DNA from 2 places in the Pseudomonas sp. B22129 genome. Region 2 is predicted to be linked to the other one. Evidence: predicted binding sites of a transcription regulator. Region 2 holds the regulator's gene; the other holds the start of a gene.
The links. The regulator FliA, encoded in region 2, starts transcription of late flagellar genes. The targets are predictions, from matches to a motif close to CTAAAGTTTNNNNNNNNNNNGCCGNTAA.
Positions count from the first base shown of each region.

Region 1 (14,842 bases), 1.2 Mb from region 2:
GTGCGCACGGCCGATCCTGAGCTCTTTCGCAGCGGCAGCTATACCCCGCTGGAAGTGACCGGCCAACACGCGGATCACGTCGTCGCTTTCTGCCGCGAACACCAGGGCAAACACTTGCTGGTGGTGGTACCTCGTCTGCCCCATCGCCTGCTGGAAAACGGTGATTTGCCTCACATTGATGCGCAGGTTTGGGGCGATACGCGGGTGAAATTACCGTTTGCCGTTGCAACACAAAACTGGAAGGGACTTTTTCACACGGGCGCAGTCACACCAGACAAGGACCTGCTGATCAGCACTGCCCTGGGGGATTTCCCGGTCAATGTCTTTATCAATCCTGATGATCAAGAAAGCTGAAAATTTTCTCTGAGGAGCATTGTGATGAGTACTGAAGACAAACGTGTTCGCGAGTTGGCGCATCAGATCTGGGAATCGGAAGGCAAACCCCACGGTGAAGATGCACGCCACTGGGAGATGGCGCGCAAGCTGGCAGAAGCCGAAGCGTTGACGCCAAGCAAGCCAAAACCTGCGGCCAAGCCCAAGACTGCACCCAAGCCAGCGCCCAAAGCCAAGCCCGCCGCCGCCGCCAAGCCTGCGGCGCCGAAAAAGCCCAAGGCGCCACCCAAGCCAGCAGGCTAAACACCTTCCCCCCTGTGGGAGCGGGCTTGCCCGCGAATACGGCGTGTCAGGCGACAACATTGTTGTGTGTGCCGACGCTATCGCGGGCAAGCCCGCTCCCACAGGGGACCGCACTCTGAACTGAATTTTTACCTGGCTTCCCGCCAGCACGGCCGTCCTCGGCCTGAAAAAAGACCTTTGCAGGAGCAATTCAAGCATGAGCAAACCCGATAAAAGCCAACCGACGCCGGAAAACGAGCCGTCGCGGATTCGTGAAGGTTTGCCCTTCCCCCTCGGCGCGACCTGGGATGGCCTGGGCGTCAACTTTGCCCTGTTCTCGGCCAACGCCACCAAAGTCGAGCTGTGCCTGTTCGACGATTCCGGCGAAGTGGAGCTGGAGCGTATCGAGCTGCCGGAATACACCGACGAAACCTTCCACGGCTACCTGCCCGACGCCCACCCCGGGCTGATTTACGGCTACCGTGTGTACGGTGCGTACGACCCGGCCAACGGCCATCGCTTTAACCACAACAAATTGCTGATCGACCCCTATGCCAAACAGCTGGTGGGCGAACTCAAATGGTCCGAGGCGCTGTTTGGCTACACCATCGGTCACCCGGACGACGACCTCAGTTTCGACGAACGCGACAGTGCGCCGTTCGTGCCCAAATGCAAGGTCATCGACCCGGCGCATACCTGGGGCAACGACCAACCGGTGCGCGTGCCGTGGGACCGCACCATCATTTACGAAACCCATTTGCGCGGTATCAGCATGCGCCACCCTTCGGTGGGCGAATCGGTGCGTGGCACCTGCGCCGGCTTGATGGAAGACGACGTGCTCAAACACATCCGCCAATTGGGTGTGTCGTCGGTGGAATTGCTGCCGGTGCACGCCTTCGTCAATGACCAGCACCTGCTGCAAAAAGGCATGACCAACTACTGGGGCTATAACAGCATCGCGTTTTTCGCGCCGGACCCGCGCTACCTGGCCAGCGGCAAGATTGCCGAGTTCAAGGAGATGGTTGCGCACCTGCACGAAGCCAAACTGGAAGTGATACTCGACGTGGTCTACAACCACACCGCCGAGGGCAACGAACGCGGGCCTACCCTGTCCATGCGCGGTATCGACAACGCCTCCTACTACCGGTTGATGCCCGACGACAAGCGCTTCTACATCAACGACTCCGGCACCGGCAACACCCTCGACCTCAGCCACCCGTGCGTCTTGCAGATGGTCACCGACTCCCTGCGTTACTGGGCCACGGAGATGCACGTGGACGGTTTCCGCTTTGACCTGGCGACGATTCTGGGTCGCTACCGCGAGGGTTTCGACGAGCGCCACAGCTTCCTCGTCGCGTGCCGACAAGACCCCGTGCTGCGCCAGCTGAAAATGATCGCCGAGCCTTGGGATTGCGGCCCCGGCGGCTACCAGGTGGGCAAGTTTCCGCCGGGCTGGGTTGAATGGAACGACCGTTTCCGCGACACCGTGCGAGCCTTCTGGAAAGGTGACGACGGCCAGTTGGCAGACTTCGCCGCGCGCATGACCGCCTCGGGCGAGATGTTCAACCACCGTGGCCGCCGCCCTTACAGCTCGGTGAATTTCATCACCGCCCACGATGGTTTCACCCTGCACGATCTGGTGTCGTACAACGACAAGCACAACGAAGCCAACGACGAGAACAACCAGGACGGCAGCAACAACAACCTGTCCTGGAACCATGGCGTCGAGGGCCCGACCGACGACCCGCAAATCAATGCGTTGCGCCTGCGCCAGATGCGCAACTTTTTCGCCACGCTGTTGCTGGCCCAGGGCACGCCGATGATTGTGGCGGGTGACGAATTCGCCCGCACCCAACACGGCAACAACAATGCTTACTGCCAGGACAGTGAAATCGGCTGGGTCAACTGGGACCTGGACGATGACGGCAAGGCCCTGCTGAAATTTGTAAAACGCCTGATCAAGCTGCGCCTGGCGTATCCGATCCTGCGCCGTGGCCGGTTCCTGGTCGGCGATTACAACGAGGATATCGGCGTCAAGGATGTCACCTGGCTCGCCCCGGATGGCAACGAGATGAACACCGAGCAATGGCAGGACAGCCATGGCCGCTGCCTGGGCATGCTGCTGGACGGTCGTGCTCAGGAGACCGGGATTCGCCGGGCTGGTGCCGATGCCACCCTGTTGCTGGTGGTCAACGCCCACCACGACATGGTCAATTTCCGCCTGCCACCGGTGCCGGAAGGTGAGTTCTGGACCTGCATGCTCGACACCAATGCGCCGGCCGTACGAGGCCAGGAGCGCTTTGATTTCGAACACGAATACGCGGTCACCGGCCGCTCACTGCTGCTGTTTGAACTGCAGCGCGACGACGAGGTGTGACATGGCCTTGCACGGATTCCTTCAAGGCAACCGGGACTATGCGGACACGCAAGCCCTGGGCGATGCCCTGAAGGCCCTTCAGGAGCAAGGCCTGGACCAACTGCCATTGCCCGGCAGCGGCCAGACGCTGGAGCGCTTCAGCCGCCTGGCGCAGGTGGCCGGGCACGACCTGCGCCTGTGCAAGTTGTTTGAAGGCCACACCGATGCCTTGGCAATCATCGCCGAACTCAACAGCCCCTTGCCGCCCGTGGGCAGCACGTGGGGCATGTGGGCCGCCGAGCCGCCGAACGCCAAAGTGCGGGTACGGCGTGATGGTCAGTGGCTGATTGTTGACGGGCGTAAAGCCTGGTGCTCGGGGGCGGCGGTGGTCAGCCACGGGCTGCTGACCGCCTGGGACGACGAGGATCGCCAGCAGTTGGTCGCCGTGCAGATGCACCAGCCGGGGGTCAGCGTGACCAATGAGGGCTGGAAGGCCGTCGGCATGGCGGCAACGGGCAGTGTCGAAGTGGTGTTTGAGCATGCCCGCGGTATCGCGATTGGCGAGCCCGGCGATTACCTCGCCCGGCCCGGGTTCTGGCAAGGCGGCATCGGCATTGCCGCGTGCTGGTATGGTGCAGCGCAACGCCTGGCGGAGGCGTTGCGCGAGCAGTGCAGCAAGCGCCCGGAACCCCATGCGCTGGCGCACCTGGGCGCTGTGGACAGTGCGCTGAACAGCGCCGCCTGCGTGCTGCGCGACAGCGCGGCACAGGTTGACCGCACGCCTCTGGCGGATGCCCGACTGCTCGCCCAGCAAGTACGCGCCTGCGTAGAAGATACCGTCGAACAGGTGATTCATCATGTCGGGCGCGCCGTCGGCGCAGGCCCGTATTGCAAGGACCCGCACTTTGCCCAGTTGATGGCGGATTTGCCGGTGTACGTGCGGCAAAGCCATGCCGAACGTGACTTGGCCGCCCTGGGCGAACAGGTAGCGGGTGAACCCACAGGGAGGTGGCAATTATGAAACCCAATCCAATCGTCGGCCAGGGAACGCCGCTGCATCAGTGGCAAGCTTCATCCCATATGGCCGAGTTGCCAAAGGTCAGCGTTGAGCAACTGGTTCCCGAAGGGCATCGCGCAGTGATCATTGCGCCGCACCCGGATGACGAAGTGCTCGGCTGCGGTGGGCTGTTGCAAGGTTTGGCAGCGCTGGGGAGGCCCATTCAGTTGATTTCGGTGACCGATGGCAGTGCCAGTCATCCCGGCTCCAGGCGCTGGCCGGTCGAGCGTTTGAGCGTGGTACGCCCGCAGGAATCAGCCCAGGCCTTGCACCGCCTGGGCTTGCCGCTGCATAGCCTGAAATGGCTACGGGCAGGGTTTACCGACAGCAAGGTGGCCGCCAGTGAACGCCCGTTGAGCGCGTTTATCCAGCGCTACCTCAAGCCGACCGATGTGGTGTTCACCACCTGGCGCGAAGACGGCCATTGCGATCATGAGGCTGTCGGGCGCGCCAGTGCCCTGGCCGCGCAGGCTGTCGGCGCCACCTTGTATGAGCTGCCGGTATGGACCTGGCACTGGGCGACGCCGGAAGACAGCCAGGTGCCGTGGCACCGTGCGCGCAAGATCCCGCTGACACCCGAGGCGGTGGCGCGCAAACGCCATGCCATTCATGCCTTTGCCAGCCAGCTCGAAGGCGACCCGCACATTGGCCTTGCGCCGGTACTGGCGCCCTATGTCGTCGAGCGCTTGCTGCAACCCTTTGAAGTGGTGTTTGTATGAGCGTTGCCACGCCGTATTTCGACCAACTCTTTGCGGGCAATGACGACCCTTGGGCGTTTCGCCAGCGTTGGTATGAACGCCGCAAACGCGCCTTGACCCTCGCCGTACTGACCCGCCCGCGCTACGCGTCGATCTTCGAGCCGGGCTGCGCCAACGGTGAATTAAGTGCAGAACTGGCACCGCGCTGTGATCGGCTGCTGTGTTGCGACACGGCGAGCGCGGCTGTCACCCTGGCAGAAAAACGCCTGCTGGGCTTTGCCCATGCACAGGTCCAGCAAAGCCGCTTGCCACAACAATGGCCCGCTGGCCCGTTCGACCTGATTGTGTTGAGCGAACTGTGTTACTACCTCGACATTGACGACCTCAATACCCTGATCGACCGCGCCCTCGCCTCCCTGGCCGACGACGGCCAACTGCTGGCCTGTCACTGGCGCCCGGCAATCGAAGGCTGCCCGCAAACGGCTGACGAGGTACATGCCTTGCTGCAAAAACGGCTGGACATGGCCCACCTTGCCCGGCACCACGAGACTGATTTCCTGCTTGACCTGTGGGGCCGCGATGGCGCCTCGGTTGCCACACGCGAGGGCCTGCGATGATCGGTATTCTGATCCCGGTGCATAACGAAGAAGACCTGCTGGGCGAATGCCTGAACGCCGCGATGATTGCTGCCAGCCACCCAGGGTTGCTGGGTGAACCTGTGCAGATCCTGGCGGTTCTGGATACGTGCAGCGATGGCAGTGCGGCGATTGCCCAGGCGTATCCGGTACAGGTACTTCACGTGCAGGCGCGCAATGTCGGGCATGTGCGCGGCGTAGGCGCACGGCATTTGTTGAATCAGGGCGCCCGCTGGATTTCCTGCACGGATGCCGACAGCCGGGTCGCCCCCGATTGGCTGGTGGCGCAATTGGCGCTGGGCGTCGATGCCGTGTGCGGCACGGTCACCGTCGACGCGTGGAGTGAGGGTTTCGATCCGGCCGCACAAATTCGCTATCACCAGGCGTACCAGGCATGCGACGGCCACCGCCATGTCCATGGAGCCAACCTGGGCGTGAGTGCCGGGGCCTATGTGCAGGCCGGCGGGTTCGAGCCGCTGGCCTGTCATGAAGATGTGCAACTGGTGCGTGACCTGGAACGCTGCGGTGCATCGATCGCCTGGAGCCATACGCCACAAGTCATCACCAGCGCCCGCCTGGATTGCCGGGCGGAAGGCGGCTTTGGTGATTATTTAAAGAGCCTGATGCACGCGACCTGAAAAATCCACATTTCACGATGTAAGAGCGCTACATCCTTGTCTATGCTGACAGTGCCTTGCTGGCAATCCAGGACTGGAGTGCCGCGCCTCACCGCAGCGGAGCCTGTGGTGATTACAAGAGAGTCGTCCCGTCAACGGGGCACGACCCGCATCAATCGACAAGGATGTGACACCCATGAAACCTGCCTCCCTGAGCGAGGGCCGTCGCGGCCCCGCGCAAATCTGGAACAGTGCACCGCAGCTGGCGCAAATCCCCGCTATCACGCCCACCTCGCTGGTACCTGCGGGTGCCCGCGTGGTAGTCATCGCGCCGCATCCGGGCGATGAGGTGCTCGCCTGTGGCGGGCTGCTGCAAATACTCAGCACCCTGAACCATCCGCTGCTGCTGATTTCGATCACCGACGGCAGCGCCAGCCACCCGGGGTCCAACGCCTGGCCCGCGAGCCGCCTGAGCGTTATCCGCCCTCAGGAAAGCGCTGAAGCCCTGCGCCGCCTTGGCATGCCCTTGCACAGCCTGAAGTGGATTCGCGGCGGGTTTTGCGACGATGCACTGGCGGCCAGCGAGCAGCCCATGAGCCAATTCATCGCGCGCTACCTGCTGCCCGGCGACACGGTCTTTACCACCTGGCGCAACGACGGCAATGACGACCACGATGCAGTGGGCCGCGCCAGCGCCAAAGCCTGCAGCCTGATCGGCGCACGCTTGCATGAACTGCCGATCTGGGCCTGGCACTGGCCTGCACGTGAGGGGGCAATTATCCCCTGGCAGCGCGCGCGCAAAGTGCGCCTGGACACCTGGAGCGTGGCGCGCAAGCTGCACGCCACCCACGCCTACGCCAGCCAGTTGGTCGGCGACCCGGCGATTGGCCTGGCGCCGAGGCTCGCCCACGAGTTGCTGGAGCGCATGCGCGAGCCCTACGAGATTGTGTTTTCGTAGAAGGCTGGCGCCTGTGTATCGCAGTGTGTACAGCGGCCATTGCGATACACAGCGTTTAACCCGGGCCCTTTGCTGAAACACACCCGATACACCGCAGCGGTCAACTGAGGGCCAGGCACACACCACGCCCCAGGAGGCTCGCCATGCACACCCCGTTGAACCGCCGCTCCACTTTTCTGGCTTTTGCGCTGCTGCAGTTCGGTGTCATCGGCGCCGCCAGTGCCGAAATGCCCGAGATCAATATTCCAGCCGTCGCCAGCCATTCCTCGTTCGGCGCGCTCAAGCACGTCAAGGCCGGCGTGCTGGATGTGGCCTACGCTGAAACGGGGCCAGCTGACGGCCAGGTGGTCATCCTGCTGCATGGCTGGCCCTACGATATCGACAGCTACGCCAGCGTTGCTCCGCTGCTGGCCGCCAAGGGCTACCGCGTGCTGATCCCGTATGCGCGGGGCTACGGTGGCACGCGGTTTCTGTCGGACAAAACCCTGCGTAATGGCGAGCCTGCGGCACTGGCCCAGGATGTGATCGATTTTATGGACGCACTGAACATCAAGCAGGCCGTGCTCGGCGGCTACGATTGGGGCGCCCGCTCGGCAGATATTGTCTCGGCACTGTGGCCGCAAAGGGTGAAGGCGCTGGTATACGTCAGCGGCTATTTGATCGGCAACCAGGCCGCAGGCAAAAACCCTTTGCCGCCCAAGGCTGAGTTGCAGTGGTGGTACCAGTTCTATTTCGCCACCGAGCGCGGCGCCGCAGGGTACCAGAAAAACACGCGCGATTTTGCCAGGCTGATCTGGCAAACCGCTTCGCCGAAATGGGCCTTCGACGATGCCACCTTTGAACGCAGCGCCAAGGGCCTGGACAATCCGGATCACGTGGCCATCACCGTGTTCAACTACCGCTGGCGCCTGGGGCTGGTACAGGGTGAAACCCGCTATGACGCGCTGGAACAGAAGCTTGCGTTATCACCCTCCATTGGCGTGCCCACCCTCACGCTGGAAGGCGACGCCAACGGCGCCCCGCACCCGCAGCCCGAAGACTATGCCAAGCGCTTCACCGGCAAGTATGAATTTCGGCTGATCAGCGGCGGCATCGGCCACAACCTGCCGCAGGAAGCGCCGGCGGCGTTTGCAAAAGCGGTGATTGACGCCGACCACCTGTAAAGGGAGCCGACTGTACAAGCGGTCAGGGGTGGGAGGCTCACTCGATCAGGGCGTCACGGGTGACATGGCGTCCTGCCTCAAGCACTCGCGCGTTAAAACTCTGCCGAAGGTACGACAGCCGTAAAACACGCAAAGCCTCAAGTCCCATTCAATGATGCCGATACTCTATTACCTTGCCCAACGGTGGCACGCCCCATGCTTTGTTCCAGGTTCGACCACATGGAGTACGAGTGAATGCCCGTCCGCACGCGTTTTATGGAGCACTACCGCAAGGCCGACCGCATCATGCTGGCGTTGATCTGGCTGATGTTTGTGTTCTCGCTGGGCCTGGCGTTCTGGCACGACACGTTGATTCAAGCCGTGATCGTCGGGGGCGGCACCAGTGTGGTGCTGACAATGCTGTACCGCGCTCTTGGTGGCACGCGCGTGATGCGCTGTTTGCTCGGTGCCGGGCTGATGGTCATGGCCGCCCTGCACATCAACCAGGCGCAAGGCGTGATCGAATCGCACTTCGGCATCTTCGCGTTGCTGGCCGTGCTGACGTTTTATCGCGACTGGCTGCCGATACTGGTGGCAGCGGCGACGATCGCTGTGCACCACGTGGTGTTTCATGCTTTGCAACACCAAGGTTTTCCAGTGTTTGTGATGGAGCATCACGGCGGCTGGGCCATGGTGTTCGTGCATGCGTTTTACGTGGTGATGGAGACGGTCGCCCTGCTCTACCTGGCCATTCATAGCCAGCGCGAAGCGGTCGAGAGCCAGGAAATGCTCGAGAAGATGCTCGCCGTGACCTCGCAATTCACCGCGCAAACCGCCACAGGCGAAGGCAAGGCGCATGTGTCCCTGGCCAAACGTTTCGACCACTTCCTGGAACAACTGACCCACTTGATCGACGGCGTTGCCCGCGACTCCCACGGCCTCGGCCAATTGGGCCAGGAACTGGCCAGCGCCAGCGGCACCCTGGAAACCGGCGCGCGCCATCAACTGGCCGAAATCACCCAGATGACCGGCTCCATGCAGCGCATGGAGGACGCCATGGGCCACATCACCTTGCATGTCGAGCAAGCGGTGGAACACGCGGGCAAGGCCAGCCAGCAAATCGAGCGGGGCCAGGAAAGCGTCGGTCGCGCCCAGGTAGAAATCACTCAACTGGCCGCCCGCATCAGCGGCACCCACCAGACCGTGCAAGGCCTGGCAGTGCAAGCCGAGCAAATCGGCTCGGTACTCGAAGTGATCAGCAGCATCGCCAACCAGACCAACTTGCTCGCCCTCAACGCAGCCATCGAAGCCGCCCGTGCCGGGGAACAGGGCCGTGGTTTTGCCGTGGTCGCCGATGAAGTGCGCAGCCTGGCCCAGCGCACGGCGGTCTCCACCCAGGAGATCAAGCAAATCATCGAGGGTTTACAGCAAGGCAGCCGCCAGGCCGTGGAAGCCATGCACGACAGCCAGCAAGGCGTTGAGCGCTGCGTGCAAGACAGCCAATTGGCAGTCGATATGTTGCAAGCGGTAGGCAGCGACATTGCGCACATCGACAGGCTCAATGGGCGAATTGTCACCACTACCCGCGAGCAATCCACGGCGAACCTGGAGATTGTCGGGCGGTTGCAGGCGGTGCAGAGCATTGCGCAAAGCACCGCCGATGATGTGGGCACCCTGGCCCGCAGCAGCGAGCGCCTGCCGCCGATTGCGGTGCGCCTGGATGCGTTGGGGCGCAGGTTTCACCCCTAGCGCTTAAACGTCCAGGAACATGACATCGTGCATTTTGTAGCGGTCGATGTAGGGGCCGGCCAGTTGCCCGATATACGCACCGGTCCAGCGTTGCAGCGCCACACGCCACTGGCCATCGTTGTTGTACATCAGCACATTGGCGTTGAAGTTGCCCGAGTCGTAGAACACATCGGTAATGATCAGCCGCTGTACGTCACCGGCGGCGCGTACGTTGGTGTACTCCTGGGCCAGCCGGCCCGGCTGGACGTGATACACCTTCAAGCCCAGCGGGGTTGCATCGATCACCAGGGTGCAGCCGCTCAATTCAGCGGTGAACATCAGCCCGTCCGGCACCCCCATGGGCCGGGGCCGCAAGGGCATGATGATGTTTCCACCCTGGGGTAACCATCGCGCGGAAATGGGCGACTCACCGCCGACCATCTCCAAGGCCGGCGCGTTCTCGATCCTGATCGGTTCCTTGCGAAAGGACCAGGTGGAACCTGCGCGCACCAGATCAAAGCTGAAAATCCCGCCTTCGGAGAGAAACACCGGCACCGGCGCGAGCCGCGTCAAAAAGCCGGTCATCAACACGTTGTCGGTGAGGTACTTTTCGGGGTTTACGCGAAACGCCTGGTTCTGACCATTGCTCATTGCACATACTCTTCGGAATGTATGGGGGCACTGAGTCAGAAAACGTTTCACGAGAGCGGAATATTCCCCCTGCGCTGTCAGTTCGGTAAAAGCCCCAGCAGCTTGGCGCGCATCCTCGCCAGGGCATAGACCGTACGCGTGCGAGGCAGCGGCGCCCCGACCCTGTCCGCCACGCCTACCAGCGCACCCAGGATGGCTTCGATTTCCACCGGCCGTTGGCCTTCGACGTCTTGCAGCATGGAGGTTTTGACCTTGCCAAGTTTGCGGGTGATGGCGATGCGCTGCGTGGGATCGATTTCGGGCGAAAGGCCCAGCCGCCTGCCCAGTTCCAGCACCTCGTCCATCATCTCGACACACACGGCATGCACGAACGGGTCGTCGATCAGCTCATCGGTGGTGCCGCCCACCAGCAGGCTGACCGGGTTGAAGCAGGCGTTTCCGAGGAGCTTGAGCCATATCTGTTCGCGCACGTTTTCGTCGGCGTGAGCATCAAAACCTGCATCATGAAACGCCTTGGCGAGGGTCTCGGCGCGTGCACTCAAGCCGCCGGCCGGCTCGCCGAACACCAGCCGGTTCCCGGACATGTGCTTGATCACGCCAGGGCTGAGTACCGCACAGGAAGGAAAGACCACGCAGCCGATCACCGCGCGGGCAGGAATGCCCTGTTCGATCACGCCCCCCGGATCGACAGCCTCCAGGCGCAAGCCCGCCAACGCCTGCGTCGTCTGCAGGAAGTACCACCATGGCAGACCGTTAATGGCAGGCACGACCACTGTATCCGGACCAACAAGCGCTTTGGCATGGGTCACGGCGGCAGCTAACGCGGGTGCCTTGACGGCGAAGATCACCAAGTCTTGAGCGCCCAGCTCTTCGGGATTGGATGTCGCATGCAAACGGGCAATCAACACATCCTCGCCGGAGTGCAATTGCAGCCCCTGCTCGCGGATGGCCTCCAGCGTTGCGCCGCGTGCGACCACACTCACCTCGTGCCCGGCAGCAAACAACTTGCACGCCAGAAAGCCGCCAATGGCCCCGGCACCTACAACGGTTACTCGCATGGTCGCTCCTTAAAATACTTCAGTGGTGGTGTCAGGCAAATACTCCCTCAATGCGATCGTGACTGCACGCGCTGAAACCGGACAGCCCACAACTTTTGACACACTCGGTTGTTTCGCTGCGTTAAATCCTGAATACTTGTTGATAATGGTTCTCATAATCACTCTCAACAATGGACTTGTCATGCCCGCTTTCCCTTCCCCGCTACGCGCCTTCACCCCTTCTCGCGATCTTCTGGCCATGGCAATCTGCATGGCCAGCCTGGCCCCGGCTTTTGCCGATGACAGCAGCATTCAGGAAAACCCACAACGCACGACACTGGAACTGGGCGCCACCGAAATCACCACCCGTCAGCAACTGGGCAGCACCACCGAAGGCTCCGACTCCTACACCACCGGCTCGATGTCGACGGCCACCAAACTGCCTCTCACCCTGCGTGAGACGCCACAGGCCGTGACCGTCATCACGCGCCAGCGCATGGACGACCAGGCCATGACCAGCATCAACGATGTGGTCAAGGCGACGCCCGGGCTGTTCCTGAATTTTTCCAGTGGCCCTGGCCGGCAGTCCTACACCTCACGTGGGTTCGACATCGACAATCTGATGTACGACGGCATTCCAACCGGCTACAACGGCGTTTCGGTGGGCGCGCAGCCCAACCTGGCGATGTTTGATCGCGTTGAAATCGTACGCGGCGCCACCGGCCTGGTGACCGGTGCCGGCAACCCTTCGGCCGCGATCAACATGATTCGCAAACGGCCGCTGGATGAACAGAAAGTCACCCTGACCGGCGCCGCCGGCAGTTGGGATGACTACCGTGGCGAGCTCGACGCCTCCAGCCCACTCAACGACAGTGGCACGCTGCGCGGCCGGGTGGTCACGTCTTACCGCGACAGCAACAGCTTCATCGACAAGGCAAAGGAGGATCACGGACTGTTCTATGCGGTTACGGAAGCCGATCTGAGCGAAGATACGACGCTTACCCTCGGTTTTTCGAATCAGAAGGACAAAACCAACTACTTCTGGGGCTCTTCAATGGTCGGCCAGGACGGCCATCACCTGAACCTGCCGCGCTCCTACAACCCGGGTACCCCCTGGGAAAACAAAGACCAGGAGATCAACACGGTCTTCGCTGAATTGCGCCAGCGCCTGGCCAATGACTGGAACCTCCAGATCAACGCCAACTACGCCGAACAGGACGCCTTGTTCTCCGGTTCCTACCAATCGCGCTGGGTCAACAACACACTGGCACGCACCGTCTACCAGGCGTCCTACGACGAGAATCAAGCGGGCGTGGACGCCTTCGCCAGCGGCCCGTTCCAGGCGTTCGGGCGTACCCACGAACTGGTGGTCGGCGCGAGCAAGCGCATCTACGACATGACCACCCACAACTACAGCCCGTACGACCTGAACTGGCCGCTCAGCGCCGGCAAACCCAATTTCACCCATACCAATAACCAGCGCGAAGTCACCACCCAGGACGGCGTTTATGTCACCACGCGCCTGAGCCTGGCCGACCCGTTGAAGCTGATCCTCGGTGCGCGCCTGGACTGGTACGACTATGACAACCGCGATGGCGACGGCGACTACAAGGTCACCCGCAACCTTACCCGTTACGCCGGCCTGATCTATGAGCTGGACGACCACCATTCGGTCTACGTCAGCTACAGCGACATCTTCACCCCGCAGAGCGATAAAGACACCTCGGGCACCCCGCTCAAACCCATCGTCGGCAAAAACTATGAGGTCGGTATCAAGGGCGAATACCTGGGTGGCGCACTGAACGCGAGCGTGGCGCTGTTCCGCGTGGACCAGGAAAACCGTGCGGTAGCGGTGGTCGTGCCGAATTGCCCACAGGCATCGTGCGCCGAGGCCTCCGGCGAGATCCGCAGCCAGGGCATCGACTTTGAACTGCAAGGCGCTTTGACCGAAAACTGGCAGGTGGGCGGTGGCTACACCTACGCCCGTACCCACACCATCAAGGACGCCGCCAACCCGCAGAACGTCAACAAGCAGTTCGACACCGACACGCCCGAGCATCTGTTCAAACTGACCACCCGCTACAACTTCCAGGGCCCACTGGAAAAACTGCGCGTGGGCGGCAACGTTTCCTGGCAGAGCCGCATGTACAACGACCTCAGCCTGGCTGACGGCAGTAAATACCGGCTGCAACAAGGTGGCTACGCCGTCACCGACTTGATGGCTGGCTACCAGGTAAACCAACACCTGGACCTGCAACTCAACGCCAACAACGTCTTCGACCGCCGCTACTACCAGGCCATCTCCAACTCGGTGAGTTATGGCGGTGATTCCTACGGCGCTCCACGCAACATGATGGTGACGGCCAAATACAGTTTCTGAGTGTTCATCGGCGACATCTGCGTTGCGGTGCGTGCGCTGTAACGCAACTCCCTCTATCCTCGACACTCTCAGTCCGACAGAGCCCGGAGCCGCCATGGACCTCGCCACCCTCGCCCTTTTCCTCCCCGCCTGCTTCGCCCTGAACATGGCGCCCGGCCCGAACAACCTGTTGTCGGTGAGCAACGCCACCCGTTACGGCTACCGCACTTCCTGCCTGGCGGGTCTAGGCCGCCTGCTCGCCTTCGCCGGCATGATCGCCCTCGCCTCCGCGGGCCTGGCGGTGGTGCTGCAAACGTCGGAGTTGTTGTTCTACGGAATCAAGATTCTGGGGGCGGCCTATCTGTTTTACCTGGCGTTTCAACTGTGGCGGGCCAACCCGCAGGCGCAAGCGGAAAAGAACACGGCCAAAGCCGGATTATGGGCGTTGGCACGGCAGGAGTTTCTGGTGGCGGCGGGCAACCCGAAAGCCATCCTGATCTTCACCGCCTTCCTCCCGCAATTCGTGGTACCCGGCCAACCCATCACGCCGCAATTCGCCGTGCTCGGCGCCTTGTTCCTGATACTGGAATGGATCGCCATCAGCGCCTACGCCTACATGGGCCTGCACATGCGTCGCTGGTTTGCCGAGCCAAGTGGCAAGCGGATCTTCAATCGCTGCTGCGCGGGGTTGCTGTCGGCAGCGGCGACGGTGTTATTGATGGCGCGCAGGGCCTGATTGCCACCCTGCTCAGGCCTGAACCACCCGATACGCACACCGCCGCGCGCCCAGCTGTATATGCTCCACGCGCTCCACCTTCGCCCGCAGCACCTGCTCAAACACCTGCAATTCCGCGCGGCAAAAACCTTGGCAGGCGGTGGCTGCCGCGCAGATCGGGCAGTGGTTTTCCACCAGGATCAGGGCGCCATCCGGCTGTTCGCTCCATTCGGCCATGTAGCCTTCGCGGGTGCGCAATGCGGCCAGGCGTTCT
Region 1 covers NZ_CP162592.1:4,529,011-4,543,852, reverse strand. The annotation lists gene AB4P94_RS20990 (malto-oligosyltrehalose synthase) at 1-354, shown strand, start outside; gene AB4P94_RS20985 (DUF2934 domain-containing protein) at 379-636, shown strand; gene glgX (glycogen debranching protein GlgX) at 833-2,992, shown strand; gene AB4P94_RS20975 (acyl-CoA dehydrogenase) at 2,994-3,992, shown strand; gene AB4P94_RS20970 (PIG-L deacetylase family protein) at 3,989-4,747, shown strand; gene AB4P94_RS20965 (SAM-dependent methyltransferase) at 4,744-5,343, shown strand; gene AB4P94_RS20960 (glycosyltransferase) at 5,340-5,999, shown strand; gene AB4P94_RS20955 (PIG-L deacetylase family protein) at 6,175-6,936, shown strand; gene AB4P94_RS20950 (alpha/beta fold hydrolase) at 7,080-8,099, shown strand; gene AB4P94_RS20945 (methyl-accepting chemotaxis protein) at 8,334-9,827, shown strand; gene AB4P94_RS20940 (hypothetical protein) at 9,831-10,457, opposite strand; gene AB4P94_RS20935 (2-dehydropantoate 2-reductase) at 10,535-11,515, opposite strand; gene AB4P94_RS20930 (TonB-dependent siderophore receptor) at 11,697-13,874, shown strand; gene AB4P94_RS20925 (LysE family translocator) at 13,969-14,589, shown strand; gene AB4P94_RS20920 (helix-turn-helix transcriptional regulator) at 14,602-14,842, opposite strand, start outside.
Region 1: a site for FliA is predicted at 8,236-8,263, ahead of AB4P94_RS20945 (methyl-accepting chemotaxis protein). Genes of this name have one in related genera too.

Region 2 (14,842 bases):
CGAGCAAATGAAGTCGATGCAAAGACTTGAAGGATTGATCGAAAAAATGATCAGCGATCGACTGAAAGAGGCTGGGTTACTGGGCCAACTCAAACGTTGCATGAGCGTTGAAGGTATCGGTTTTTTGACCGGGGCTCGCTTGATTACCAGCTTCCAGCGAGGGGACTTTAGAAACGCGGACGCATTTATCGCTTTCTTGGGTATGGACTTGCGCGTCTCCAAGTCCGGGCAGAAAGATAATCGGCGCAGTTTAAGCAAGCGCGGCGACTCAGAAGCGCGGCGCCTTCTGCATAACGCAGCAATGGCGGCTAGCCGGACTGCAGCATGGAAGGAGTTTTACCAGGCGCAGCGGGCACGGGGATATAGCACCACTCAGGTACTGGTAATGTTGGCTCGCAAGCTTGCTCGGGTGGTATTTGCCTTGCTGAAAGGGCAAAACGAATACCAACCGAAGGTTGGTTGAGGGTTGCCCCCAACCATAGAATCTCCCACAGATGAATCGGTTACCCCTCGACGATCGTCGCCCTGAAACCAAAGTTGGAAGGCTTCTTGCAATACCGCCTTCAAGACGCCCCTCGGCGTCAAAACTTTGCTTCAAGGAACACGAGGAATACCGGTGGTAGATCGCTCTCAAATGCTCAGCACGGCCCGTGGCACCCTGACTGACCTGTCGCGGGGCAACCTGGGTGTGCCGTTGTTGTTGCTGGTGATGCTGGCAATGATGATGTTGCCGATGCCGCCGTTCCTGCTCGACGTGTTCTTCACCTTCAACATTGCCCTGTCCGTCGTGGTACTGCTGGTGTGCGTATACGCCCTGCGGCCGCTGGATTTCGCGGTGTTTCCGACCATTCTGCTGGTGGCCACCCTGCTGCGGCTGGCGTTGAACGTGGCCTCGACCCGTGTGGTCATGCTCCACGGCCAGGACGGCCACGCCGCCGCCGGCAAGGTGATCCAGGCCTTTGGTGAGGTGGTGATCGGCGGTAACTACGTGGTCGGTATCGTGGTGTTTGCGATCCTGATGATCATCAACTTCGTGGTGGTCACCAAGGGCGCCGGGCGCATTTCCGAGGTGAGCGCGCGGTTTACCCTGGATGCCATGCCCGGCAAGCAGATGGCCATCGACGCCGACCTCAACGCTGGCCTGATCGATCAGAACCAGGCCAAGTCCCGTCGCCTGGAAGTCGCCCAGGAGGCCGAGTTCTACGGTTCGATGGACGGTGCGAGCAAATTCGTGCGCGGTGACGCCATCGCCGGCCTGCTGATTTTGTTCATCAACCTCATCGGCGGCATGGCGGTCGGTATCTTCCAGCACGGCATGACCTTTGGCGATGCGGGCAAGGTGTACGCTTTGCTGACCATCGGTGACGGTTTAGTGGCGCAATTGCCATCACTGTTGTTATCTACAGCGGCGGCCATCATGGTGACCCGTGCTTCGGGCTCCGAAGACATGGGCAAGCAGATCAGCCGCCAGATGTTCGCCTCGCCAAAAGCGTTGGCTGTGGCAGCGGGCATCATGGCGATCATGGGCATCGTGCCCGGCATGCCGCACGTGTCGTTCCTGAGCATGGCGGCCATGGCGGCCGGCGCGGCCTACCTGTTCTGGCGCAAGCAAAATGCGGTGAAGGTGCTGGCGCAACAAGAGATCGCCCGCCAGCAGGATTTGCTGCCGTCTCCGGCCCGTGCCCAGGAAACCAAGGAGTTGGGCTGGGATGACGTGACCCCGATCGACATGATCGGCCTGGAAGTGGGCTACCGCCTGATTCCGCTGGTGGACCGCAACCAGGGTGGCCAACTGCTCGCGCGGATCAAGGGCGTGCGCAAAAAACTGTCGCAGGACCTGGGTTTCCTGATGCCCACCGTGCATATCCGCGACAATCTCGACCTGGCGCCCAGCGCCTATCGCCTGACGCTGATGGGCGTGATCCTGGCCGAAGCCGAGATCTACCCGGACCGCGAGCTGGCGATCAACCCCGGCCAGGTGTTCGGTACGCTTAATGGCATTACCGCCAAAGATCCGGCTTTCGGCCTGGAAGCGGTGTGGATCGAAGTCAGCCAGCGCAGCCAGGCGCAGTCCCTCGGTTACACCGTGGTGGACGCCAGCACGGTGGTCGCCACCCACCTCAACCAGATTCTGTACAAGCACTCCCACGAGCTGATCGGCCACGAGGAAGTCCAGCAATTGATGGGTTTGCTGGCCAAGGCCTCGCCAAAACTGGCCGAAGAACTGGTGCCGGGCGTGCTGTCGCTGTCGCAATTGCTCAAGGTGTTGCAAGCCTTGCTGGCCGAGCAGGTGCCCGTGCGCGACATCCGCAGCATTGCCGAGGCCATCGCCAACAATGCCGCCAAGAGTCAAGATACTGCCGCTCTGGTGGCTGCGGTGCGTGTCGGCTTGTCCCGCGCCATCGTGCAAAGCATTGTAGGCGTTGAGTCTGAGCTGCCTGTGATCACCCTGGAGCCAAGGTTGGAACAAATATTGCTCAACAGTATTCAGAAGGCCGGGCTTGGCCAGGAAGAGGGCGTTCTGCTGGAACCAAGCATGGCTGAAAAACTGCAGCGTTCGTTGATCGAAGCCGCTCAGCGTCAGGAAATGGCGGGCCACCCGGTGATTCTGCTGGTGGCAGGCCCGGTTCGAGCGATGTTGTCGCGGTTTGGTCGCCTGGCAGTTCCGAATTTGCACGTTTTGGCTTATCAGGAAATTCCTGACAACAAGCAAGTGACTATCGTCGCGACAGTAGGGCCCAACGGCTGAGGTAGTGGGTTATGCAAGTTAAGCGTTTTTTCGCCGCCGATATGCGTCAGGCCATGAAACTGGTACGTGATGAGCTGGGCGCCGATGCCGCGATTATCGGAAACCGCCGCATTGCCGGCGGTGTCGAGCTGACGGCTGCCCTGGATTACACGCCCCAGGCCTTGGCGCCGCGCGTGCCGAACATGGAGCTCGAAGACGAGCTGCGCAAGACCGCTTCGCGCATTGTCTCGGCCCAGGCTGAACTGAGCATGCGCGGCGACAGCGATGCCACCACCAATCGCCAATTGTTCGCCGGGCTGCCGCTGACGGCGTCCGAGCCTTTGGTCGAGCCAACGTTCAAAGAACCGCCACGTCCTGCTGCGCCAGCCCCGGCCGCTGCGGTTGACCAGCGCGTGTTCGATTCGATGCGCTTTGAACTCAACGGGTTGCGCGAACTGCTGGAAGTGCAGCTTGGCTCGCTGGCGTGGACCCAGCTGCAAGGCAGCAAGCCTGCACAAGCCAACCTGTGGCGCCGCCTGCAACGGATCGGCCTGTCCGGCCCATTGTCCCGCGACCTGCTGGCGCTCACCGCCGAAGTTGAAGAGCCGCGCCAGGCCTGGCGTATGCTGCTGGCCCACTTGGCGCGCATGATCGTCACCCCGGAAATCGAACCCCTGGAAGAGGGCGGTGTAATCGCCATGGTCGGCCCCGCCGGCATGGGCAAGACCACCACCCTGGCCAAGCTGGCCGCGCGTTACGTGCTTAAATACGGCGCGCAGAATATCGCGCTGGTGAGCATGGACAGCTACCGCATCGGCGCTCAGGAACAGCTCAAGACCCTGGGCCGTATCCTCAACGTGCCGGTGACCCACGTCGACCCGGGCCAGTCCCTGGCCAATGCCCTCGACCCGCTGCTGCGCAAACGCGTGGTGCTGATCGATACCGCCGGCCTGCAAGCCAGCGACCCGGCCTTGCGCATGCAACTGGAAAGCCTGGCCGGGCGTGGCATCAAATCAAAGAATTACCTGGTGCTTGCAACCACTAGCCAGAAACAGGTTCTTACCGCTGCGTACCACAGCTACAAGCGCTGCGGCCTGGCCGGTTGCATCCTGACCAAGCTCGACGAAACCGCGAGCCTGGGTGAAGTGTTGAGCCTGGCGATCAGCCATGAATTACCGGTTGCTTACCTGACTGACGGCCCGCGGATTCCGGATGATCTGCATCTGCCGCGCCGTCATCAGTTGGTCAGCCGTGCCGTCAGTGTGCAAATGCAAGAAGAGCCTAGCGAGGAAGCGATGGCTGACATGTTCGCGGACCTTTACCACAACCCGGCAAAACGGGTCGGTTGAGGGCAGTGAACACCGTGAAAAGTATCTACATCGATGGTCTGCAAGCGATTCACGCGGCCAAGCCATGTAGCCTGCGTCTAAGCAAGACAAGGTAAAGAAATAAAATGGGCAGCATGCATCCCGTACAGGTGATCGCGGTGACCGGCGGCAAAGGTGGCGTCGGGAAAACTAACGTGTCAGTGAATTTGTCCCTGGCCCTGGCAGAGCTTGGCCGTCGCGTCATGCTGCTGGATGCTGACCTGGGGTTGGCGAACGTCGACGTTTTGCTGGGGCTGACACCCAAACACACCCTCGCCGATGTGATCGAAGGCCGCTGTGAGCTGCGCGATGTGCTGCTGCAGGGGCCAGGCGGCATTCGCATCGTGCCGGCGGCGTCGGGCACCCAGAGCATGGTGCACCTGAGCCCGGCGCAGCATGCCGGCCTGATTCAGGCATTCAGCGATATCGGCGACAACCTCGACGTGCTGGTGATCGACACCGCCGCCGGGATCGGCGAGTCCGTGGTCAGCTTCGTGCGCGCGGCGCAGGAAGTGTTGCTGGTGGTGTGCGATGAACCCACCTCGATCACCGACGCTTACGCCCTGATCAAACTGCTTAACCGTGACTACGGCATGAACCGCTTCCGTGTGCTGGCCAACATGGCCCAAAGCCCGCAGGAAGGGCGCAACCTGTTCGCCAAGTTGACCAAGGTCACGGATCGCTTCCTCGATGTCGCCTTACAATACGTCGGCGCAGTTCCGTATGACGAGTGTGTGCGCAAGGCCGTGCAAAAGCAGCGTGCGGTCTATGAAGCGTTCCCTCGTTCGAAGTGCGCACTGGCGTTCAAGGCCATTGCCCAGAAGGTCGATACCTGGCCGTTGCCTGCCAACCCGCGGGGGCATCTGGAGTTTTTCGTCGAGCGTTTGGTGCATCAGACGAGCGCAGGACCGGTGCTATGACATCCAGCGGCTACAACCTTTACAAAAAGTCGGCACGTGACAGCCAGGGCGAACTGATCGAGCGCTATGCGCCCCTGGTCAAGCGCATTGCCTATCACTTGCTGGCACGCCTGCCCGCCAGCGTGCAGGTGGAAGACCTGATCCAGGCCGGCATGATCGGCCTGCTCGAAGTGTCGACCAAATACGACGCGAGCAAGGGTGCGAGTTTCGAGACATATGCGGGTATCCGCATCCGTGGCGCGATGCTCGATGAAGTGCGTAAAGGGGATTGGGCGCCGCGTTCGGTACACCGCAACACGCGAATGGTCAGTGACGCGATTCGCGCAATTGAAGCAAAAACCGGCCGTGACGCTAAAGATCATGAAGTTGCGGCCGAACTCCAATTGAGTCTCGACGATTACTACGGGATTTTGAACGATACCTTGGGCAGCCGCCTGTTCAGTTTCGACGACCTGTTGCAGGACGGCGAACACGAAGGGCTGCACGAGGACGGCGCGAGTGCACATCTCGAACCGTCGCGCGACCTGGAAGATGAACGTTTCCAGGGGGCGTTGGCGGAGGCGATTGCCAATTTGCCGGAGCGTGAGCGACTGGTGCTGGCGCTGTACTACGACGAAGAGCTGAACCTCAAGGAAATCGGTGAGGTCCTGGGGGTCAGCGAATCGCGTGTCAGCCAGCTGCATAGCCAGTGCGCAGCCCGCTTGCGGGGACGATTGGGAGAGTGGCGCGCGCGCTGACAGGCAGTGTGGGGACACTGCAGACGCTACCGCGAAGGCTTCACGTTTTCGCGGATCAGTTCCGTGGTGCCCTGGGCAGTCCTTTTTGTGTAACGCCTGTTGATTGAAATGGCGCGTCCAGGTGCTGGGCGCGTTTAAGACTGCTTGGAGGTCGAATTGGACAAGAACATGAAAATCCTCATCGTTGATGACTTCTCAACGATGCGGCGGATCATAAAAAACCTGTTGCGTGACCTTGGGTTCACCAACACGGTCGAGGCGGATGACGGCATTACGGCGATTCCGATCCTCAACAGCGGGAGCATCGACTTTCTGGTAACCGACTGGAACATGCCGGGCATGACCGGTATCGACCTGCTGCGCCACGTGCGTGCGGATGAAAAGCTGCGCAGCCTGCCTGTGCTGATGGTGACCGCTGAAGCCAAGCGTGAACAGATCATTGAAGCCGCCCAAGCCGGGGTCAACGGTTACGTGGTCAAGCCGTTCACGGCGCTGGCACTGAAAGAGAAGATCGAAAAAATCTTCGAACGCATCGGTCATTGATGCTGCCACGGGGGCGCTATGGAGCATAACGAAACGTCACAGGGAGACTTTGAGTCGACCCTGAAAAAGCATGCTCACCAGTTGGTTGAAAGCCTTGAAAAAGGCCAGTTCGGCGACGCGGTGCAGTTGATCCATGAGCTCAACCAGACCCGTGACCGCGGCCTGTATCAGGAAGTGGGCAAGCTCACACGCGAGCTGCACAGTGCGATCGTCAATTTCCAGATTGACCCGCATATGCCCCAGGCCGAAGAGATTTCGCAAATCACCGACGCGACCGAACGCCTGTCCTATGTGGTCAGGCTGACTGAAGCGGCGGCCAACCGCACCATGGACCTGGTGGAAAACGCCACGCCGCTGGTCAACGGTATGGCCAACGAAGCCCAGGCCCTGAGTGTTGACTGGGGCCGCTTCATGCGTCGGGAAGTGGGCGCTGAAGAGTTTCGTGAGCTGGCGCGTCGGGTCGACAGTTTTCTGTCGCGCAGCGAGCAGGAAAACCGCACGGTTTCCAGCAACCTCAACGACATTCTGCTGGCCCAGGATTACCAGGACCTCACCGGTCAGGTGATCAAACGCGTGACCCAACTGGTCACCGAAGTGGAAAGCAATTTGCTCAAACTGGTGCTCATGGCTGGCCAGGTCGATCGTTTTGCCGGTATTGAACATGACCGCGCGGCGATCCTCTCGGAAAAAGATCCAAAAAAACATCTCGCCAAGGGTGAAGGTCCGCAGATTCATGCCGATAAACGTGAAGACGTTGTATCCGGGCAAGACGACGTAGACGATTTGTTGTCCAGTTTAGGCTTCTAAGGAGCACCCACATGAGCTTCGGCGCCGATGAAGAAATCCTTCAGGATTTCCTTGTAGAGGCCGGCGAAATTTTAGAGCAGTTGTCCGAGCAACTGGTCGAGCTGGAAAGCCGACCGGATGATGCGAACCTGCTCAATGCAATTTTTCGCGGTTTTCACACTGTAAAAGGGGGCGCCGGCTTCCTCCAGCTCCATGAGCTGGTGGAGTGCTGCCACATCGCCGAGAACGTGTTCGACATCCTGCGCAAGGGTGAGCGCCACGTTGATTCGGAATTGATGGACGTGATTCTCGAAGCACTGGATGCAGTCAACGGCATGTTCAGCGAAGTGCGCGAACGTGCCCCGATCACCGCGGCTACCCCGGAACTGCTGGCCGCCCTGGCGCGCCTGGCAGAACCCGCCGACACCTCGACGCCGGTTGCCGTTGCAGCCCCCGCGCCGGTGGTGGAAGCCGAGCCGGATGTGACCGACAGCGAGTTCGAACAGCTGCTCAACTCCCTCAGCGCGGTCAAGGCCGAAGCTGAAGCGCCGCGTGCGCCGGTTGCTGCGCCGACCAGCGAAGACATTACCGACGCAGAATTTGAATCCCTGCTCGACCAGCTGCATGGCAAAGGCCAGTTCGCGGCTGACGCCGTGGCCCCTGCCGCAGCCACCGAAGCGCCTGCCGCTTCGGCCAACACCGACATTACCGACGACGAATTCGAAGCATTGCTCGACCAACTGCACGGCAAAGGCACGTTTGTGGCCGAAGCCTTGCCGGAAGTTGCAGCCACCGCCGCCGCGCCGGCGGCCAGCTCTGCGCCTGCACCTGCCGGCGACGGGTTGATCACCGATCACGAATTCGAAGCCCTGCTCGACGAATTGCACGGCAAAGGCAAGTTCACCGAAGTGGCCCCGGCGGCTGCGGTTGCCACGCCAGCACCGGTCGCCGCCAAAGCCGCCGCGCCAGTGGCCGCCAAGCCAGCCCCGGCACCTGCTGCGGCCCCCGCTGCGGCGCGTGCAGCTGCTGCACCGGTGGCCGAAAAACCGGCCAGTGAAGCCGAAACCACCGTGCGCGTTGATACCGCACGCCTGGACGACATCATGAACATGGTCGGCGAACTGGTGCTGGTGCGTAACCGCCTGGTGCGCCTGGGCCTGAACAGCGGCGACGAAGCCATGCAAAAGGCCGTGTCGAACCTCGATGTGGTCACCGCCGACCTGCAAACCGCGGTGATGAAAACCCGGATGCAGCCGATCAAGAAAGTCTTCGGCCGCTTCCCACGGTTGGTTCGCGACCTGGCACGCCAGCTCAAGAAAGAAATCAACCTGGAACTGGTGGGTGAAGAAACCGACCTCGACAAAAACCTGGTCGAGGCCCTGGCCGACCCGCTGGTCCACTTGGTGCGCAACGCCGTCGACCACGGCGTGGAAACCCCGGAAGAACGCGAAGCGTCGGGCAAATCGCGCAACGGCAAGGTGATTCTGGCCGCCGAGCAAGAAGGCGACCATATCCTGCTGTCGATTACTGACGACGGCAAAGGCATGGACCCGGCAATTTTGCGCAATATCGCGGTCAAGCGTGGCGTGATGGACAAGGACGCCGCCGACCGCCTGACCGACACCGAGTGCTACAACCTGATCTTCGCCCCGGGCTTCTCGACCAAGACCGAGATTTCCGACGTGTCCGGCCGTGGCGTCGGCATGGACGTGGTAAAGACCAAGATCAGCCAGCTCAACGGCTCGATCAATATCTACTCGACCAAGGGCCAGGGCTCCAAGATCGTGATCAAGGTGCCGTTGACCCTGGCGATCATGCCGACCCTGATGGTGATGCTGGGCAACCAGGCATTCGCTTTCCCGCTGGTCAACGTCAACGAAATCTTCCACCTCGACCTGTCGCGCACCAACGTGGTGGACGGCCAGGAAGTGGTGATCGTGCGCGACAAGGCGTTGCCACTGTTCTACCTCAAGCGCTGGCTGGTGGCATCGGCCAAGCATGAAGAGCAGCGCGAAGGCCATGTGGTGATTCTTTCCGTGGGCACCCAGCGTATCGGCTTTGTGGTCGATCAACTGGTGGGCCAGGAAGAAGTGGTCATCAAGCCTTTGGGCAAAATGCTGCAGGGAACCCCGGGCATGTCGGGTGCGACCATCACCGGTGACGGCCGGATCGCGCTGATTCTCGACGTCCCGAGCATGCTCAAGCGTTACGCCGCTCGGCGTATTTGATTCTGGTGGGGTAGGGCGGTTTGCCCGCCCCGCCTAACGGAGTGTTTATGGCAGTCAAGGTCCTGGTGGTGGACGATTCGGGTTTCTTCCGCCGCCGCGTCTCGGAAATTCTTTCCGCCGACCCAACGATTCAGGTGGTCGGTACGGCCACCAACGGCAAAGAGGCGATTGATCAAGCCATTGCGTTGAAGCCTGACGTGATCACCATGGACTACGAGATGCCGATGATGGATGGCATCACGGCCGTGCGGCACATCATGCAGCGCTGTCCGACTCCGGTGTTGATGTTCTCCTCGCTGACCCATGAAGGCGCCCGGGTGACCCTGGATGCGCTGGACGCGGGTGCGGTGGACTTCCTGCCGAAGAATTTCGAAGACATCTCGCGCAACCCCGAGAAGGTCAAGCAGATGCTGTGCGAGAAGGTGCACAGCATTTCGCGCAGTAACCGTCGCAGCCTGTTCAGCACACCGGCGCCAGCGCCCGTCGCGGCGCCGGCACCGACCACGTCGTCGTTTGCGCGCCCGGCACCTGCACCGGTGGCCCGCCCGGCGGTGGCGCCGGTTCGTGCGCCAGCGCCGAGCGGGCATTCCCCCGCGCCCAAACGCAAAGCCTACAAACTGGTGGCTATCGGTACTTCCACCGGCGGCCCGGTGGCCCTGCAACGCGTGCTGACCCAATTGCCGGCCAACTTCCCTGCGCCCATCGTCTTGGTGCAGCACATGCCTGCCGCGTTCACCAAGGCTTTCGCCGAGCGGTTGGACAAGCTGTGCCGCATCAGCGTCAAAGAGGCCGAGGACGGCGACATCCTGCGCCCTGGCCTGGCGTTGCTGGCCCCGGGTGGCAAGCAGATGATGGTGGATGGCCGTGGGGCGATCAAAATCCTGCCCGGCGATGAACGCCTGAACTACAAGCCGTGCGTGGATATCACCTTTGGTTCGGCGGCCAAGTCCTACGGCGACAAAGTTCTGGCGGTGGTGCTCACCGGCATGGGCGCTGATGGCCGTGAAGGCGCGCGCCTGCTCAAGCAGGGCGGCAGCGCGATCTGGGCCCAGGACGAAGCCAGCTGTGTGATCTATGGCATGCCCATGGCCATCGTCAAGGCTGACCTGGCCGACGCCGTGTACAGCCTGGACGACATCGGCAAACATCTGGTGGAGGCCTGCCTCTGATGGATGTATTGAGCCTGATCGGCATCATCATGGCGTTTGTCGCGATCATTGGCGGCAACTACCTCGAAGGCGGCCACCTCGGTGCGCTGGCCAACGGCCCGGCAGCGCTGATCGTAATCGGCGGCACCGTGGGCGCTGCGCTGTTGCAGTCGCCCTTGAGCTCCTTCAAGCGCGCCATGCAGATTCTGGTGTGGATCATTTTCCCGCCGCGCGTGGATTTGCCCGGCGGCATCGACCGCGTGGTCAACTGGAGCCTCACCGCGCGCAAGGAAGGCCTGCTGGGCCTGGAAGGCGTGGCCGATGCCGAACCCGACAGCTACGCGCGCAAAGGCCTGCAGTTGCTGGTGGACGGCGCGGAGCCGGAAGCGATTCGCAGCATCCTGGAAGTCGACTTTTATACCCAGGAAAGCCGCGACATCAACGCTGCCAAAGTCTTTGAAAGCATGGGCGGCTATGCGCCGACCATCGGCATCATCGGTGCGGTGATGGGTTTGATCCACGTGATGGGCAACCTCGGCGATCCGTCGCAGTTGGGCAGCGGCATTGCGGTGGCCTTCGTCGCGACGATCTACGGCGTGGCCAGTGCCAACCTGCTGCTGTTGCCGGTGGCCAGCAAGTTGAAGTCGATTGCGATGCGCCAGTCGCGTTACCGCGAGATGTTGCTCGAGGGCATTTTGTCGATTGCCGAGGGTGAGAACCCGCGCTCCATCGAATTGAAGCTTCAGGGCTTCATGGATTGATGATGGGTATCGAATTGTGGCGAACTGCGCTGTTGTGGCGAGCGAGCTTGCTCGCGCTGGGCTGCGCAGCAGCCCCAAAACAGGCGACCCGGTTTCGGCAGGAGAGCGGTGGTGAGTTCGTTGGGGGCGCTTCGCACCCCAGCGCGAGCAAGCTCGCTCGCCACAACAAGCTCGCTCACCACAGTGGGCACTACGCCCAAAAATGGGGGGAGGTTCTATGAGCCGTCGCCGTCGCGAGCCTGAAGAGCACGTCAACCACGAGCGCTGGCTGGTGTCCTACGCGGACTTCATCACGTTGCTGTTCGCGTTTTTCGTGGTGATGTACTCCATCTCGTCGATCAACGAAGGCAAGTACAAGATCATTTCCCAAGCGTTGGTGGGCGTGTTCAACGATACCGACCGCGCGCTCAAACCCATCCCGATCGGTGACGAGCGGCCCAAGACCGTGACCCCGGCCAAGCCGCTGGTCAACGACAGCGACGAAACCGCCGCCGGCATCGGTGGCACCAGCGACCCGCTGAAAAGCATCGCCGATGACATCAGCGCCGCGTTTGGTGACCTGATCAAGTCCAACCAGATGACCGTGCGAGGCAATGAGCTGTGGGTGGAGATCGAGTTGAACTCCAGCCTGCTGTTCGCCAGTGCCGATGCGATGCCGAGCGATCAGGCGTTCACCATCATCGACAAGGTGGCGGCGATCCTCAAACCGTTTGAAAACCCGGTGCACGTAGAAGGCTTTACCGACAATTTCCCGATCAGTACCGCGCAGTACCCGACCAACTGGGAATTGTCTTCGGCGCGTGCCGCGAGCATTGTGCGCATGCTTGCCATGCAGGGCGTAAACCCCGGGCGCCTGGCGTCGGTGGGCTATGGTGAATTCCAGCCGGTGGCCAATAACGCCACCGCTGAGGGCCGCGCGCGCAACCGTCGCGTGGTGCTGGTGGTCTCGCGTAACCTGGATGTACGCCGCAGCCTGACCGGCACCGGCACGGCGAATGCAACGCCGGATGCGGCGTTGAAGCGGGCTGGCACACAAACTGCACCGCCAACCGTTAAGCCGTCGGTTCGTCAGAGTGCCGTCAATTCTCCGTCACCGGCTCAATAACTTATGCACTGTCTCGGTCGCGCCAATGCCTGCCGGGAGGAACCAACCGAATGAGAGTCTGGGCAGTTGCCAATCAAAAAGGTGGGGTCGGCAAGACCACCACGTCCATCGCCCTGGCCGGGTTGCTGGCCGAGGCGGGCAAGCGCGTGGTCGTGGTCGACCTGGACCCCCACGGCTCCATGACCAGCTATTTCGGTTACGACCCGGATGCGCTGGAACACAGCTGCTACGACCTGTTCCTGCACAAGGGCAGCGTGCCGGCGGATTTGCCGGGGCAACTGCTGTTGCCCACCAGCAACGAAAGCATTTCCCTGCTGCCATCGAGCACTGCGCTGGCGACCCTCGAGCGTCAGTCGCCGGGGCAGAGTGGGCTGGGCCTGGTGATCGCCAAGACCCTGGCGCAGCTGTGGCAGGACTTCGATTACGCGATCATCGACAGCCCGCCGTTGCTGGGTGTGCTGATGGTCAACGCCTTGGCGGCCAGCCAGCAGTTGGTGATCCCGGTGCAGACCGAGCACCTGGCGGTCAAAGGCCTGGAGCGTATGGTCAGCACCCTGGCGATGATCAACCGTTCGCGCAAACAGGCGCTGCCGTTCAGCATCGTGCCGACGTTGTTCGACCGCCGTACCCAGGCGTCCCTCGGCACCTTGCGTGTACTGCGCGATGCCTACCCGGACACCATCTGGAATGGCTACATCCCGGTGGACACCCGCCTGCGTGATGCCAGCCGAGCGGGCCTCACGCCGTCGCAGTTCGACGGCAAGAGCCGTGGCGTGCTGGCCTACCGCGCGTTGCTCAAGCATCTGCTCTCGCAGCAGCTTGTGGCGCAGGTGGCGTGATGACCCGTCCCGTCGAACTCAAAACGCGGCCGCAACTGGCACTGGAATCCTACCTGGATAACTTGCTGCAGGATGCGACCGCAGAAGAATTGCCGGAACCGATTCTGGTGCTGGAGCCGGCTGTAGAGCCTGAAAGCACGCTGGATGAATTTCAGCTGGCTGTATTGGAAGAGCAGGCCCGTGACGCGCACGTAGTAGCGGCCCCTGTTGTGGTGCCGATTACGCCGGTGATCGTGGCGCCACTGGTGGTTGAACCCGTGGTGCAAGTGCACCTGCCGCCGAGCATCACGCCGCCGCCCGTCACGGGGGATGGTCGCCCGTCGTGGGCCGCCGAGCCGTTCGAATGCCTGTTGTTCGACGTCGCCGGGTTGACCCTGGCGGTGCCGTTGGTGTGCCTGGGCTCGATCTATTCGCTGGAAGGCCAGGAACTGACGCCCCTGTTCGGACAGCCGGAGTGGTTTCTCGGCATCCTGCCGAGCCAGGCCGGCAACCTCAAAGTCCTTGATACCGCACGTTGGGTGATGCCCGATCGCTACCGCGACGACTTCCGCCAGGGTTTGCAATACGTGATCTCGGTGCAGGGTTATGAGTGGGGGCTGGCCGTGCATCAAGTCAGCCGCTCGTTGCGCCTGGACCCGAATGAAATCAAATGGCGCAGCCACCGGGGCCAGCGGCCCTGGCTGGCGGGCACCGTGATCGAACATATGTGCGCGTTGCTGGACGTCGCCGAACTGGCTGAGTTGATCGCCAGCGGCGCCGTCAAATCGATGCCACAAAACAAACGCAGTTGATTGAACAATAAGGGCCGTGCGGTTGCGTGGCCAAAGAAGCACACACAGAAGGGGCAAGGGGTATGAACAAGTCAGCGTCCGCACAAGGTTTGGCCGATGATCCAATCCTGCAATGGGTAACCTTCAAACTGGATAACGAGTCCTACGGCATCAATGTGATGCGCGTGCAGGAAGTGCTGCGTTACACCGAAATCGCCCCGGTTCCGGGTGCACCAAGCTACGTACTGGGCATCATCAACCTGCGCGGCAACGTGGTGACGGTGATCGACACCCGCCAGCGTTTCGGCCTGGCGCCGACGGAAGTCAACGACAACACCCGTATCGTGATCATCGAAGCCGACAAGCAAGTGGTCGGGATCATGGTCGACAGCGTGGCCGAAGTGGTTTATCTGCGCCAATCGGAAGTGGAAACCGCGCCGAACGTGGGTAACGAAGAATCCGCCAAGTTTATCCAGGGCGTGTGCAACAAGAACGGCGAGCTGCTGATTCTGGTTGAGCTGGACAAGATGATGAGCGAAGAAGAATGGTCGGAACTGGAGAGCATCTGATTGTTCCTTGAGGCGGCGGTGATCGTCCTGGCCCTGTTGTGGGCCGGGACCCTGGCGTTCCTGCTGCGCTACATGCGCCAGCAACGTGAACTGTTGTTGCAGCAGGCTGAGCGTGATGCGGTGCGTGACCGGCGGATTCTGGATCTGGTCAAGCGGGTGGATCACTTTCAGCAGAGTGCGGTGAAAGTGGGGGATGAGGTGCACGAACTGCGCGCGATTCTTGGGCCTTTGCCGGACAAGCTGGCGCAGTTGGAGCAGCGGGATCCTTCGAGTTTGTCGTTTGCCCAGGCGGCCAAATTGGTCGGGATGGGGGCTACGGTGGATGAGTTGACGCAGTCTTG
Region 2 covers NZ_CP162592.1:3,326,826-3,341,667, forward strand. The annotation lists gene AB4P94_RS15320 (IS110 family transposase) at 1-463, shown strand, start outside; gene flhA (flagellar biosynthesis protein FlhA) at 635-2,749, shown strand; gene flhF (flagellar biosynthesis protein FlhF) at 2,761-4,077, shown strand; gene fleN (flagellar synthesis regulator FleN) at 4,182-5,015, shown strand; gene fliA (RNA polymerase sigma factor FliA) at 5,012-5,752, shown strand; gene AB4P94_RS15345 (chemotaxis response regulator CheY) at 5,921-6,295, shown strand; gene AB4P94_RS15350 (protein phosphatase CheZ) at 6,314-7,102, shown strand; gene AB4P94_RS15355 (chemotaxis protein CheA) at 7,114-9,309, shown strand; gene AB4P94_RS15360 (chemotaxis response regulator protein-glutamate methylesterase) at 9,357-10,478, shown strand; gene AB4P94_RS15365 (flagellar motor protein) at 10,478-11,218, shown strand; gene motD (flagellar motor protein MotD) at 11,436-12,323, shown strand; gene AB4P94_RS15375 (ParA family protein) at 12,374-13,162, shown strand; gene AB4P94_RS15380 (CheW domain-containing protein) at 13,162-13,953, shown strand; gene AB4P94_RS15385 (chemotaxis protein CheW) at 14,016-14,501, shown strand; gene AB4P94_RS15390 (DUF2802 domain-containing protein) at 14,502-14,842, shown strand, end outside.